DNA from 2 places in the Agarivorans litoreus genome. Region 2 is predicted to be linked to the other one. Evidence: predicted binding sites of a transcription regulator. Region 2 holds the regulator's gene; the other holds the start of a gene.

Region 1 (7,601 bases), 960 kb from region 2:
TTCTAAAGTAACCGAAGAAGTATTGCTGTCTAGCCGCTGGGTAGCCGTTGACCTTTACTTAAAAGAAATTCAAACCTTGGTTAGCGAATTGTCGATGAGCGATGCCAACGAAGCCTTGCTTGAGCAAACCGGTGACCAAAACGAACCTTACCGCGCCTTATTAAAAGTATTGCGCAGTGAGCTGCAAGAAACTCACGACTACCTTACAGCCAAGCTAAAAGGCCAGTACACCGAAGCGCGCGATATTATCACCAATACCGAGCAGCTACGTGAGCCACTAGAGCTTTGTTACTACTCGCTACAAGACTGCGGCATGGGCATCATTGCCGACGGTACCTTGCTAGATCTACTACGTCGTATTGCCTGTTTTGGCATCAACTTACTACGTTTAGATATTCGCCAAGACAGTGGCCGCCACGAAGAAGTGTTCTCAGAAATCACTCGTTACTTAGGCATGGGTGACTATGCACATTGGAACGAAACCGATAAGCAGCACTTCTTATTGCAAGAGTTAAACTCTAAGCGCCCACTGTTCCCTCGTGATTGGGAGCCTAGCGAAGCAGTACAAGAAGTACTAGACACCTGTGCAGTAATTGCCAAGCAAGAGCGCGAAGCCTTAGGCATTTACATTATCTCTATGGCGAGTGAGCCATCTGATGTATTAGCCGTACAATTGCTACTGCAAGAAGCCGGTTGTCCGTTCCGCTTGCCAGTTGCGCCTTTGTTCGAAACCCTAGACGATTTGAACAATGCACCCGCTACCATGAGCAAGCTATTATCAGTTGATTGGTACCGCGGTTACATCTCTGGCCAACAACATGTAATGATTGGCTACTCAGATTCAGCTAAAGACGCCGGGGTATTAGCAGCATCGTGGGCGCAATACCGCGCTCAAGAAGCGCTGGTATCTATCTGTGAAGGCCATCAAATCAGCTTAACCTTGTTCCATGGACGTGGCGGTACTATTGGTCGTGGTGGCGCGCCAGCGCACGCAGCCTTGTTATCACAACCTCCAGGCTCACTAAAAGGTGGCTTACGGGTAACTGAGCAGGGCGAAATGATCCGCTTTAAGTTCGGCCTACCTAAAGTTGCCATGGATAGCCTAAACCTCTACGCCAGCGCAGTATTAGAAGCGAACTTGATTCCACCCATGGAGCCAAAAGACGAATGGCGCGAAGTGATGGATCAAATTGCCGAAACCTCTTGTGAAGCCTACCGTGGCATTGTTTGGGGTGAAGAAGAGTTTGTGCCTTACTTCCGCTCGGCTACCCCAGAGCGCGAGTTGGCTAAACTGCCATTGGGCAGCCGCCCAGCCAAGCGTCGCTCAGACGGTGGTGTAGAAAGCTTACGTGCTATCCCATGGATTTTCTCATGGAGCCAAAACCGCCTATTGCTGCCAGCTTGGTTAGGTAGCGGTGCGGCATTCGAAGGTTTAATTAAAGAAGGTAAAAGCGAGCTGCTAACCGAAATGCGCGCGTGGCCATTCTTTGATAACCGCTTAGCAATGCTAGAAATGGTATTTATGAAAGCCGATACTTGGCTATCAAAAATCTACGACGAGCGCTTAGTGGAGCCAGAGCTACAGGAGCTAGGTGAAAAGCTTCGGGTTAAGTTAGAAGGCGCTAAAGCGGCCATTGTTTCGCTAGCACCAGACAACAAGCTATTGGCTAATCAAGCCTGGGTGGTTGAATCACTTAATCTGCGTAATCCTTACATCGATCCTTTACATGTATTACAGGTTGAGCTGCTAAATCGTTCTCGCGCTAATGAGGAACTTTGCCCAGTAGTTGATCAAGCCTTAATGGTAAGCATTGCCGGTATCGCTGCGGGTATGCGTAACACCGGTTAAATACATACCTATTTAACTGTAGCAACCCCGCTTTATGCGGGGTTGTTTGTTGTTATACCAATCACACTAAGTAAATGGTCAGAAATAACGCAGGAAAAACACTCGAGAATAAGGCAGGATTTTTCGGTAAGTAGTTATTCTACAATCAAAAATCCTAACGCAATTATCGAGTATTTTAACCAGTTAGAATGGTCAGTTATTTAGTACGATTGGTATTAGGCTAAGCTAATAGCTTACTTTACAGGGTACTTTTGCTGCTTGGCAGCGTTGGCTCATTGATAGCTAGGATGTCTTCAATGCAACAATACAAAGGGTGGTTGTTTCTTGCCTCGCTGCTACTTTACTTACTGTATGCCTTTGGCGTAATTGGCATTAGTTTAGCCACCGCAGTAACCTGGGCTGCCGCCTTGCTGTACTTACCTCAACTTAGCAAAGCCATTCGCATTCAGGCGGGTTGTTTGTTAAGCATTGGCATCGTATTGCTATTGATTGCAGCCAAGCAAAATACCTTGCTAAGTGCCTCCGACATACTCTCAATAAACCTTCCCTTGCTGGCGATGTTTAGCGCGGTATCTTTTCTCGCCTTAGCCAATCCAGAGAATCAACAAGACCCTTTACCTATTGGCAAACGCAGCATTGCCTCAACCGCGCTCGGCATGAACTTGCTGGGTGCGGTAATCAATCTATCGATTGTATTCATTGTCGGCGACCGCTTGGCCAAACAACAAGCTTTAGCTAATGCTCAGCAAAAAGTATTAATGCGCTGCTTTTGTGCCGCGGCTTGGTGGTCTCCATTTTTTATTGCCACTGCGGTTTCCATTACTTACGCCCCCGGTATGCAATGGTTAGATGTACTGCTGCCGGGCGCTTTAATGGCGCTAATTGCCTTGGCATTTACCACTGCCGAGGTATCGCTAAGAGAGAAAGACAGTTTTGCTGGTTACCCCTTACGTCGAGAAAGCTTAACCATTCCCTTTGTGCTCGCCACCAGCGTGATAGCTTTGCATTTCGCCTTCCCCGATTTCAGCATAATTTTAATGATTACCTGCCTAGCACCGATTGCAGCCTTAAGTTTTGCCAAAGGGAACTCAAAAGTGCTCATTGCCAGAAACTTTGTTAGCCATCGCTTATCTAATGTTGGCAGCCAGTACGTGCTGTTTTTAGCTGCTGGGGTATTCTCGGCGGGTATTAAAGCCTTATTACTGGCCTACCCAGAAACCTTAAGCTTGCACAACGTTGCTTTTACTCACCAAACCTTTGCTGTAGTGCTGGCAATGATGATCGTGGCCTGCATGTTTGGCATTCATCCAGTTATTAGCATTTCTTTAGCCAGCCCTTTGTTATTGCCGCTTAACCCAGAGCCAAGCCAACTTGGCTTTTTGTTTTTAAGCTCTTGGGCTATCTCCACCGGCAGCAGCCCGCTATCTGGCGTAGGCCTAACCATGATAGGCCGCTACCAATTCTCCACCAGCCAAATACTTAAAAACAACTGGTACTACGCCCTAATCATGTGGCTGATATGCTCTGGGGTAAATGCGCTGTTGATGTAACTGGGGTCGTGGCCATGTCGTTAGTTCGTTTGCATTTGACGTAAGCTTGAGCGTTCAACTTCTAGTTCACGATGTGGCATCTAGAGTCAAACTCATTGTTGCCCCTTTATGTGTTAGCTATAGAGTAAAAGCTTTCGCCTGCGGCGACGTCATTTTTCTTTGACGAGCAAAGAAAAACGAAGCAAAAAGAAAACTCGCCCTGCATTTTCTTAGGCCCTCCGTTGCGCATTCACAAGGGAGTTGAAGTAACTCGCTACGCTCAAACAGACTTCAACTCTGCTCCCTTGTTCATTTGCGCTACTCGGCGAAGATAATGGGATTGAAAAGCACAATCTTGGCTATCAAGTTTGTGAAACGCTCTTGCCCCGAAGTTAGCTAGAAAATGCCATTGCATGTTAAAGCTTTTACCTACTTATCTTTATTTAATTAGCTTATCAAGTGTATAAACACTGCCATTTAAACGTGTAAATGAATGCCTGCCTCTATAAAACCTTGCACTCTACAATGTTGGATTTATCATTACTGTAGTTGTTGTTGGTGGTGGCTAATGTATAAGTATAAAGTCAAAACTAACTTGTTTATTTTTTAGAGTGAAATCATGAGAATTATTTCAATACTTTTTGTTGCCTTGCTTGGCGGCTGTGGGATGCCACCAGAAACCGCAGAAGAATTTAGAAACTCTAAATATCCGCCGCTGACATTTAAAGTTAATTTAAGCGTTACTGAAGTTTTTCAATTACTAATTGATGAATATGCAAAATGCTACCAGGTTAACCATTCGACGTTACTCCCTATTGGCGATGCTTTTATTAGCTCTGATGAGTCTAAAACAGTTGAAGTCAGTCAGTTATCTGACCACCATTATCAAATTGCAGTAAGGAGAGAGGTTAACCTAAATAGTTGGTACGAAAGGATGATTGAGTTGCAAGGGAACAATGAGGTGCAAACGGAAATTACCGTTTACCAACTACCAGTTTACAACTCGAAAAATAAGACAACAATAGAACTATTCCTGTCAGGAGATAAAGTCTCAATTTGTGAGAATTAAATACAATTAAGTAAACATCATCACCAGCAAAAATATCGATGATGATGTTTATCTGAAGCACGGTTTTTGGCTCAAAAGTTAGTCATCATTCTTCGTTTGACCCATTTATGTCCAGCTCCGTGCTGATGGGGCAGAACACCGTAATGCAGATCTGTCCAATAGTTTTTTTGAAGACAAGCTACTTTTATTGACCGCCCTCCCCGATACAAAAAAGCCTAGCATTGCTAGGCTTTTTATCTCTCAGCTGTATTAGTCACTAAGCAGGTACGGCTTCAGCTGGGCGAACACCTAAGGTGTGGCAAATGGCATACGACAACTCCGAGCGGTTAAGCGTATAGAAGTGAAAGTCTTTCACTCCTTCGCGCGATAATACTTTAACCATTTCAATGGCTACACTGGCGCCGACTAGGTTTCGAGTAGTTTGGTCATGCTCTAAGCCAGTAAATTGATTGTGTAGCCATTTTGGCACTTTTACATTGGCAAAAGAGGCGAACTTTTTCAGGGTATTGTAGTTAGATACTGGCAAAATACCGGGTACGATTTCCCCTTCAATGCCAATGGCTGCACAGCGGTCGCGAAAGCGCAGGTAGCTTTCTACATCAAAGAAAAACTGGGTAATGGCGCGGTTGGCACCGGCATCCATTTTACGCTTTAAGGCCAGCAAATCAGCTTGGGCACTTTTTGCTTCTGGGTGAATCTCTGGGTAAGCCGCTACCGAGATATCAAAATCAGCTTCTTCTTTTAACAAAGCCACCAAATCGCTGGCGTACATTTGCGGCTTGGCGGAACCTTCTGGTAAATCACCTCGCAGTGCCACAATGTCTTTAATGCCACTGTTCCAGTAATCGCGAGCAATTTGGCGCAACTCATCGGGCGTTGAGTCGATGCAGGTTAAATGTGGTGCTGCCGCTAAGCCTGTGCGGTCTTTAATTGCTTTAATCACTTTGTGAGTGCGGTCTCGAGTACCGGAGTTTGCGCCATAGGTTACTGATACAAACTTAGGCTTTAAGGTTTGCAAACGCTCGATAGACGACCACAAAGTTTGCTCCATGGTCTCGGTGGTTGGCGGGAAGAACTCAAAGGACACGTTAATATCGCGGTTAAGCTCGCTTAAGCTTTGATTGAGTGTTTCGATTTGTTGCGCGTTGTGAAATCCCATTGACCTTCTCCGTTAAAGACTTTTAGACGTCTATACCGCTAGATACTAAAGAGAAGATTATTTAAGTCAACGCGATTCATCTTAAACATAGCTTTAAATGAATTATTTTCAACATGGGGATTTTAGCCGCTAACTACTGGTTAAATATGCATTAAGACAAATAGTTAGCTAACAGAATTAGCTCCGCTACTCGAAAGGAGTGTATTGAATAAGGTTAATCCACCACTCTTTAGTGCCAGAGGGCGTTTTTACAAACACATCATCGTCTACTTGCTTGCCGATAAGCGCCCGTGCCATGGGAGAGTCGATAGTGATGTAACCCAGCTTTGGGTCTATTTCATCGGTGCCTACAATGCGGTAGCGAACGATATCGCCTTCATCGTTTTCCAGCTCGACCCATGCGCCAAAAAATACTTTGCCGTTTTGTTGAGGGTGATGGTCTACTATTTCTAGCGCATCTAAGCGCTTGGTTAAGAACCTTAGTCGAGAATCGATGCGGCGAAGCTCTCGCTTACCTTCTTTGTATTCGGCGTTTTCTGAGCGATCACCCAGTGCTGCGGCTTCGGATACTGCTTGAGTTACTTGAGGGCGTTTAACCTTCCACAAGTACTTTAATTCTTTATCGAGTTTATGCCAGCCAGGGCGAGTGATTAGATTGGTTTTCATAGCTATTTAGTTAAGTCTGCCTAAGCCGATTATAAACGACTTAGGCAATAAACTCGCAAGCTTTAACTAGAGAGTATGTACTTGGGTGGTTTCTCGTTTCACCAATTCAACCGGAGGAATACGGAAGTTGTTGCTAGCACCACCATTTAGCATATCCAAAATGGTTAAGGCGGCAGCATAACCGGTATCAAATATGGGTTGGCGCACTGTAGTTAAAGGCGGAATGAAAAACGCCGAGCCAGGAACATCATCAAAGCCAATCACCGAAACCCGCTCTGGCACAGGTCGATTAGCTTTATATAGTGCTAACATTGCGCCATGTGCGGTTAAATCGTTGGCAGCAAAAATAGCACTAAATTGGCGCTTATTAGCCAACAGGCGTTGCACCGCTTCAAAGCCACCTTGTTCACTAAAGTCACCTTGCTCTACTAGCTGCATTTTCACCGGTAAACCCGCATGTTCCATAGCTTGGCAATAACCATTGTAACGCTGCTGGGCATCGGGGTGACCTTCTGCACCGCGAATATGAACGATCTCGCGATGGCCTAACTGAATAAGGTGATTAGTAGCCATGTAAGCGCCCACTGAGTTTTCAATCTTAATTGAGCGCAGTCGTGCGGCTTCTAGATCACGGCCCAGTGCAACAATCGGTCGCTTTTTAGAAAACTCAACGATTTGTTCGTCTGCTAAGCCACCGGTAACAATAATGATCCCATCCACAGAGCGCGATAACAGCAGCTGCATCGACTCCATTTCTTCTTCGCTATTCCAGTGGCCGGTTACGATAATATGCGAATAGCCCTGAGCCAGCAGAACTTCCTCAATACCTCTTAAAATTGAAGAATAAAATGGGCTGTCGGGATGTTGTACCAGTACCCCAATGGTCATAGTACGGCTACTAGCGCTGGCTCCTGTTTGCTGGCCAGGTTTATAGCCTAGCTCAACCATAGCAGCTTGAATTTGTTTACGTTTTGCATCAGACACATAGGTGGTTTGATTCATAAACCGAGATACGGTGCTAGGCGATACCCCAGCCAACGCGGCGACATCATAAACGGTTGAGCGTTGCTCCAATTTATTTTTATCTTTCACATTGATTCTCTGACAACTAACACGAGTTCGCATTTTACCTTTCCTCTGTGCTGCCAAGCTGAATTTAGCAGGCCAGAGAGGTAAAACTCCTGATACCACTATATACACCAACTCGGCCAAGAACTTGTTTTCAATGATATTGAGCGTTAGAACGCCGTTATAGATCACATTATCAGTGACTAACTGCCCCCAAGCATCAGTAATTACTTAATTTTTTGAAGCAATAAAGGCCGACAT
Region 2 (7,601 bases):
GCCAAAGTATTTGGGATGACCGCTTAGATGCAACAGGCTACTTCGCCAGTGATTTCTTTAAGATCGACCCTAATTTTGGCGATTTAGACAAAGCCAAAGAACTAGTAACCAAAGCACATGAAAAAGGCTTATACGTATTTTTTGATGGCGTATTTGGACACCATAAAGAATCAGGTGTTCAACCTTCCCCAAATGGCTTAACTCCAGCGGGTGGCCACAACCCTGTAGATTATACAGACCCAGATACTTTGGCCTTCTTCCAAGAAGTTACAGAATACTGGACTACAGAGCTGTGTCTTGATGGTTGGCGTTTAGATCAAGCATATCAAGTACCATTAAGTGCTTGGAGTGAAATTCAACAAACACTTAATGAAGCAGGAACAACAAATGCCGCAAATAGTGCTTGTAATGTAAATGGCACACAATGGGGAACCTTAGGTTATATGGTTGCCGAAATTTGGAAGGGCAATAGCGATATTGTTAACGAGGCGTATGGTAGTAATGCCTCTCCAGGATTACCTTCTGCTTTTGATTTTGGTCGCCGTTATGCACTGGTACAAACCTTAGCAGCAGAAGAAGAAGTAGCAAATAGTGGAAACTCTAATAAGCCAGCTACAAAGCTTCTCGAGAGTTGGCACTCTCACGATACGTTCCCCGACCACGCCCAACCAAACTTAATGTTAGGTAACCACGATTTAGTCCGATTTGGCGACTTAATTCAACGTGGCGGTTTAGATAACTACTGGGAGCGCCATAAAGCAGCGTTCTCCTACATGGCCGCTTACAGTGGACCAATTACATTATACTACGGTGAAGAAATTGGTGATGAAATACCTGATTATTCGCACAAAACAACTAATAACTGTGCAGAACGAGGTTTATGTGATGACCATGTAGCACGCTCTAGCGCAAAAATTGCTGGTGTTACAGATGGATTCACTCCTAACGCTGAACAGCAAGATTTAATGGACTACCTATCAAGTCTAATGGAAGTTCGTAAAAACAACCCAGCATTGTATGAAGGCAGCGTACAAAATCTCTACGTGGATAGTAGTTTGCTAGTCATTTCAAAAGAAACAGATTCTCAGCAAGTTGTGTACTTTCTAAATACGTCGACTTCAGATAGAACAGCTAATCTGTCCACAACCTTAATAAATGATAACTCTCAACTAAAAGATCTTATTAGTGGAGACGTAATAACAGCAGATGGAAACTTGTTAGAAGTGGCAATAAGTGGTTTGAGTGGGCGCTTATTGTTAGTTGAGTAAAATACCTTCTCTCGTTTGTAAACACCCTTAATATCCTATTTGGCCTCTTAATTTAAGAGGCCTTTTTTGTCCAAAAATCAGCTTATTTAAGGCTTTTGCATAGGCTAACTAAATCAGCTTGAATAGCCCCTGCAGTCACTTCTCTGCCCGCGCCAGGCCCTTGAATAACTAAGGGGTTTTGCTTGTACCACAAACTCTCAATGGCAAACACATTGTCACAAGGTTTAAGATTAGCAAAAGGATGCAGCGCATCAATTGCCGATAGGCCAACTTCAGCCTCTCCCTTTTGATTCACTTTAGCTAAAAAGCGAATCACTTTGCCTTGGCGCTTAGCGTCATTAAAGGCTTCTAACATGCTTTGGTCTAGCTCGCTCATAGAGTCTAAAAACTGCTCTACCGTTAAGGCCGCTAAATGCTCTGGCACTAATGAGCTAAGCGCAATATCGGCTAGCTCCAACTCCAAACCCGCCTCTCTAGCTAAAATAAGCAACTTACGCTGCACATCTTTACCAGAGAGATCTTCGCGAGGATCTGGCTCGGTTAAACCTTGATTTAAGGCATCAGCGAGCAATTCAGAAAAGGCCACGGTTCCGTCGTACTGCTGGAACAACCAACTCAAGGTGCCAGAAAATATTCCTGAGATGGCATGGATCTCATCGCCTGAGTCACGCAAGCTTTGAATACTTTTTTGCACTGGTAAACCTGCCCCTACTGTGGCATTACTTAGCCATTGCGCACCATGGTCACTGAAGGCTTGCTGCAAGGCTGAATAATTAGCTTGCTCACTTGCACCAGCATGTTTGTTAGCGGTAATAAGATGGAAGCCATGTCGAGCAAACTCACCATAATAAGCGCTTAGTGCCTCACTGGCGGTAATATCTAACACAGCAAGCTCGTCATAAGGATGGCGTTTTAGCTTATCGAATAGCTCTGGCCAAATAAGCGGCGTATTGGCTTCAGTACTATCAAGCAGCTCTAGGTTCAGGCCGGCAAAGTCTAAGTGCCCAGCTTTACTAGAAAAAACACCCGCCAAACACAAATCAATTTGATGTTGTTGCTGCAACTTAGCCTGTTGTTGGCTAAACAGATCTAGCCATTGGCTACCAATATTCCCCTTACCAAATACCACCAAACCCAACTTGGTTTTTTGTTTAAATAAGTGGCTATGTAAATCTTTTAATAGTGGCTCTAAGGTGATTTTCCTCACCACAGCACACAAACTAAGTTTATCAGCACTCGAGTGGATAAACTCCAGCGGCTGCTCGGCAAGATGCTGAAAAAACTGGTAGCACTGCTGCGGGTTGTCACACACGCCCGCGCCCACTAAGGCCACCAAACTGTAACCTTCGCTACGTTCTATTTTTTGAATATGAAATTGGCTCGCCAGTTGGTCTATTTTTGCTAAGGCTTCATCCACAAGCTCACAGGTGTAAGCCATACGCAAAGAGCCAGTTTCGCTGTGTTTATGGCGAGTTGCTGGCGCTAAATGGCTACAGGCCAAAGCCTCTAACAACGCGGTGGCATTGTGAGAAAAATCTTCAGTAAAAGTAAGCTCCAGCAGTACCACATTGTCTACCGAGGTAACTATTTTAGCGCTGTGGCTGTTTGCGCCCTTACGGTGAATTAAGGTTTGTCCATCGTTGGGAGCGTAGCTGCAACGCAAGTTCACTTTTTGGCGAGAGCGCGCCAGTGGCTCTAAAGTTCGCGCATGCAATACCGAGGTACCAATTCGCGATAACTCTGCAGCTTCATTCAAGGCAAGATTTTCGAGCAATACCGCATCTCTCACTAAACGAGGGTCAGCACTGTAAATACCAGCTACATCACTCCAAATAGTGGTTGAAACAGCATCGGCCAAGGCCGCAAGCTCGGTGGCCGAGTAGTCGCTGCCATTACGGCCTAAAGTCACGGTACGCTGCTCACTATCACTACAAATAAACCCGGTTACTACAATGCGACAAGCGGCTTTTCCAGCTAAACATTTAGCTAATAACGGTGCACTTTGCGCAACATCCACTTGCGGTTGGGTAGATAACTCCGCTTTAAAAAACTGGCGAGAATCTAACCACTCGGCTTGGCAATCTTGAGCACTTAACAAAGCAGCTAATAAACGTGCAGACCAACGCTCGCCAAAAGACAATACTTCATTGCAGGTAAAAGCAGTAAGCTCTCCTTCAAGAATACTAGCGATTTGGTGATGTTCGCCGTCAAGCGCTGTTAGGATAGGTTTGGCAGCAGCTTCATCAAGAAGCTCATTCACCAACTTGCTTTGGAATTCAATTAAACCGGTTAACGCATCGGCTGCGGCATTATCGGCCTGTTTAGCCAACTCAATAATATTGATTAAGCGGTTAGTGGTTTTACCCGCTGCCGATACCACAATTAAATCCTGTGCTTGGGTATGCTCGGCCACAATGGCCACCACCCGCTTAAAGCACCCTGCATCAGCTAAGCTGCTGCCACCAAATTTATGCACATGTCTATTTACCGACATGACTTACCTCTCTACAACGCTGGTAAAACTACAGTTGGGCAAAGGCCTGCTGTAAATCATTCACTAAATCTTGTGCATCTTCCAAACCTACCGATACACGTAATAACTGATTAGAAATTCCCGCCTCAGCTAAGGCCTCGCTCGACATTGCAGCATGCGTCATAGTAGCCGGGTGAGCAATTAAACTCTCTACGCCGCCTAATGACTCTGCTAAAGAAAACAACTGTAAGCTCTTTAAAAACTTAACCATTTGGCTTTCTTCTAAATTCAATTCAAAACTGAACATAGCACCAAAGCCTTTTTGCTGGCTTTGCGCTAAAGCATGTCCTGGGTGCTCTGGCAAACCAGGGTAGTAAATCGCGCCCACCGCCTCTTGTTGTTGCAAACACGCCACCAAGGCTTGAGCATTCTGCTGGTGCACATTCATACGTGCTTTAAGGGTACGCAAACCACGCAAAGTAAGGTAAGAATCAAAAGCCGAACCGGTTAAACCTAAACAGTTTGCCCACCAAGCCAATTGCTCGGCCAGTTCTTCATTAGCCGCCACCACCATACCGGCAACCACGTCCGAATGGCCGTTAATGTATTTAGTGGCCGAATGCACCACAATGTCGGCCCCTAACAAAATTGGCGTTTGCAAAGCAGGCGACAAAAAGGTGTTGTCTACTACCACCAATGCGCCTGCAGCATGAGCCTGCTCGGTAATCGCTTTAATGTCTACAATTCGAAGCAAAGGGTTACTTGGGGTCTCTAACCACACCAATTTAGGCTTCTTTGCCAATAGCTGAGCTAGAGCAGCGTCATCGTTTTGATCAACAAAAGCTACTTCAAAGGCATTTTTCTTGGCTAGGCTGTCGAATAAACGGTAGCTACCACCGTAGCAATCATGCGGCGCAACCAACAAATCACCCGGCTCAAGCAAGGCTGTAACAAGGTTAACCGCCGACATACCGGTGTTAGTAATTACCGCACCAGCGCCATGTTCTAAATCGGCAATCGCCTCGGCCAAAATGTGGCGAGTAGGGTTACCCGAACGACTATAATCAAACTGGCGTTTTTGGTTAAAATCAGCAAAGCTGTAGTTACTCGACAAATAAATAGGCGGCACTACCGCACCGTGTTGGGTATCACTTTCAATACCGCTGCGCACTGCTATAGTAGCCGCTTGTAGATCTTTTAAAGACATTGCTGATTTACTCCCTCAATTTATCCTGCCACTTTACCACCAGCAAAAAAGACGTCAACACTTCTAGACGTCTAAATGTCTTTGCTGTTGGATTGCTAAGTCGCATTTCCCCCGTTACAATAGGGTCTCTTTAGTTTGGTGTGTATTGCAGAATGTCTACAGATTGGAATGGTGAGTGGATCAGCCCTTACGCTGAGCACGGTAAAAAAAGCGAACAAGTAAAAAAAATCACAGTATCTATCCCACTAAAAGTGCTAAAGATATTGACCGATGAGCGAACCCGTAGACAAATAAATAACCTACGCCACGCCACCAACAGTGAGCTACTTTGCGAAGCATTTTTGCACGCCTACACAGGCCAACCGCTCCCCGACGACGCCGACTTGCAAAAAGACAAGCCCGACCCGGCTTTGGAAAAAGCCGCCCAGGCGGAATTGGATAAAGAAGATTAGTATTATACAAAGCCGCTCACCGAGCGGTTTTTTGTTACACAAACTTGATAAAGCAAGAGCAAAGCGTGTACCGATTAACTTATATACCAAGTCTTTAGTAGAGCACTCCGGTTTCGCCTCTCGGCGACGTCATTTTCTTTGAACAACCAAAGAAAACGAAGCAAAAGAAACATTCCATTTAGAAGCTAAACAGTTCAAACTGACAAAAAAAGCGCCCTTAGGCGCTTTTTGTTTGCTGTGTAGCGTAAATAAGGCTGGCTTATTTTTTGCCCAATACAGCGAATTTTTTGTTGAAACGATCAACACGACCACCGGTATCAACGTTACGTTGCTTACCAGTGTAGAACGGGTGACATTTGTCACATACGTCTAGGAACATAGAACCAGTGCGAGTAGATTTAGTTTCGATTACGTTACCGCAAGAACAAGTAGCAGTAAGTACTTCGTAAGTTGGGTGGATATCAGTTTTCATGGATTACCTCAATACTTGGGCCGTATCGCCATCTGGTCGCCACAATTGACACCAAACACCATACGAAAGCAACTCTATCAGAGCCTATAAATTTTAGGTGGCGGATCATATAAGAAGCCACCTAGCATAGCAAGTACCCAACAACAAAAAGCGAGCAAAAAACCGCCAAACGCTTAATTTGCTCCGCAAGGTGCTCTGCCAGTAGAATGAGACAGGTTTTTTGCTTGAGTTTATTGATTAGTGTCGATTGTTCGTGTTGCCTTAGCTATTCCCCTGCGTCGCCTTTTTGATTACAGCGTGCCAGCAAACACCCCAATGCCAGCCATTGGTACTCGCGTAAAGGTGCCTTTTGGTAAAGGCGAAAAAGTGGGTTTGGTAATAGAACACCCCAGCGACAGCGACATTGCCGAAGATAAACTCAAACCATTTAGTGAATCACTCGATCAACAAGCATTATTACCAGAAAGCCTATTTAAGCTACTTAATTGGGCTAGCTCTTATTATCACCACAGCTTGGGAGATGTTATAAGCCAAGCCTTGCCGGCACTTTTACGCAAAGGTGAGCCAGCCAAAGCTAAAAGCATTGTAGTGTGGCGTTTAAGCGAGCAAGGCAAAGCGGCCGATCTAGCAAACTTTACCCGCGCCCCCAAGCAAGGGGTTGTATTAGGCAGCTTGCAACAGCAAGAAGATGGCCAGCTGAGTGACGAACAATGCAAGCAACAAGAATTATCTCGTACTGCCATTAAAGCGCTAGTAGATAAAGGTTTTATCGAAAAACATGAGATTACACCCGCGCCGGCGCTGTGGTCGAAAAGCGATACCAACAACCAAGCCTCGCTAAAGCTTAATGCAGAACAAGCCATTGCAGTGGCGGCAGTTAATCAAAGCATTGGCAGTTTTCAGGCCTTTCTTATCGAGGGTATTACCGGCTCGGGCAAAACCGAGGTGTATTTAAATATTATTGCCGAAGTGCTCGCCCAAGGTAAACAAGCCTTAGTATTGGTGCCCGAAATTGGCTTAACACCACAAACCTTAGCGCGCTTTGCCGAGCGCTTTAAAGTGCCGGTTTATGCGATTAACTCTGGTTTAAACGACACCGAGCGTTTTACCGCATGGCTTAAAGCCAAACAAGGTGAAGCAGGCATTATTATTGGCACGCGTTCGGCAGTATTCACCCCCATGAAAAACCCTGGGGTAATTATTATCGATGAGGAGCACGACAGCTCTTTTAAGCAGCAAGACAGCTTTCGCTACCACGCGCGCGATTTAGCCATAGTGCGTGCCCGCTTAGAAAAAATGCCGGTGGTGCTTGGCTCTGCCACCCCATCGCTAGAAAGTTTGCACAATGCGCTAAGCGGCCGTTACTCACACTTAGAGCTAAAACAACGCGCCGGGAATGCGGTATTGGCCGAGCAACAATTACTGGATATTCGCCAGCAACCTTTATCCTCGGGCTTATCACCGGCACTGATTAAAGCCATGCGCATCGAGTTAAAAGCTGGCCGCCAAGTAATGCTATTTTTAAATCGCCGAGGTTACGCCCCTGCCTTACTGTGCCATGAGTGTGGCCACGTATGTGAATGTGAGCGCTGTGAGGCCTACTTTACCTATCATCAGCAACCTCGCCACTTGGCTTGTCACCACTGTGGCAGCCAAAAAGCCGTGCCACACCAATGTGAGAAATGTGGCTCAACCAACTTGGTAACAACAGGTTTAGGCACCGAGCAAT

Evidence for each region. Region 2 encodes MetJ, which represses methionine synthesis genes. Its sites were predicted from a motif close to TAGACGTCTAGACGTCTA; they were not measured.
Region 1: a site for MetJ is predicted at 5,622-5,639, ahead of metF (methylenetetrahydrofolate reductase). Genes of this name have one in related genera too.

What each region holds. Positions count from the first base shown of each region.
Region 1 covers NZ_BLPI01000001.1:2,697,664-2,705,264, reverse strand. The annotation lists gene ppc (phosphoenolpyruvate carboxylase) at 1-1,849, shown strand, start outside; gene K5L93_RS12495 (hypothetical protein) at 2,146-3,399, shown strand; gene K5L93_RS12490 (hypothetical protein) at 3,998-4,447, shown strand; gene metF (methylenetetrahydrofolate reductase) at 4,704-5,606, opposite strand; gene greB (transcription elongation factor GreB) at 5,793-6,272, opposite strand; gene K5L93_RS12475 (substrate-binding domain-containing protein) at 6,339-7,364, opposite strand.
Region 2 covers NZ_BLPI01000001.1:1,741,824-1,749,424, forward strand. The annotation lists gene K5L93_RS08045 (alpha-amylase family protein) at 1-1,268, shown strand, start outside; gene metL (bifunctional aspartate kinase/homoserine dehydrogenase II) at 1,351-3,762, opposite strand; gene metB (cystathionine gamma-synthase) at 3,791-4,948, opposite strand; gene metJ (met regulon transcriptional regulator MetJ) at 5,101-5,400, shown strand; gene rpmE (50S ribosomal protein L31) at 5,660-5,872, opposite strand; gene priA (primosomal protein N') at 6,113-7,601, shown strand, end outside.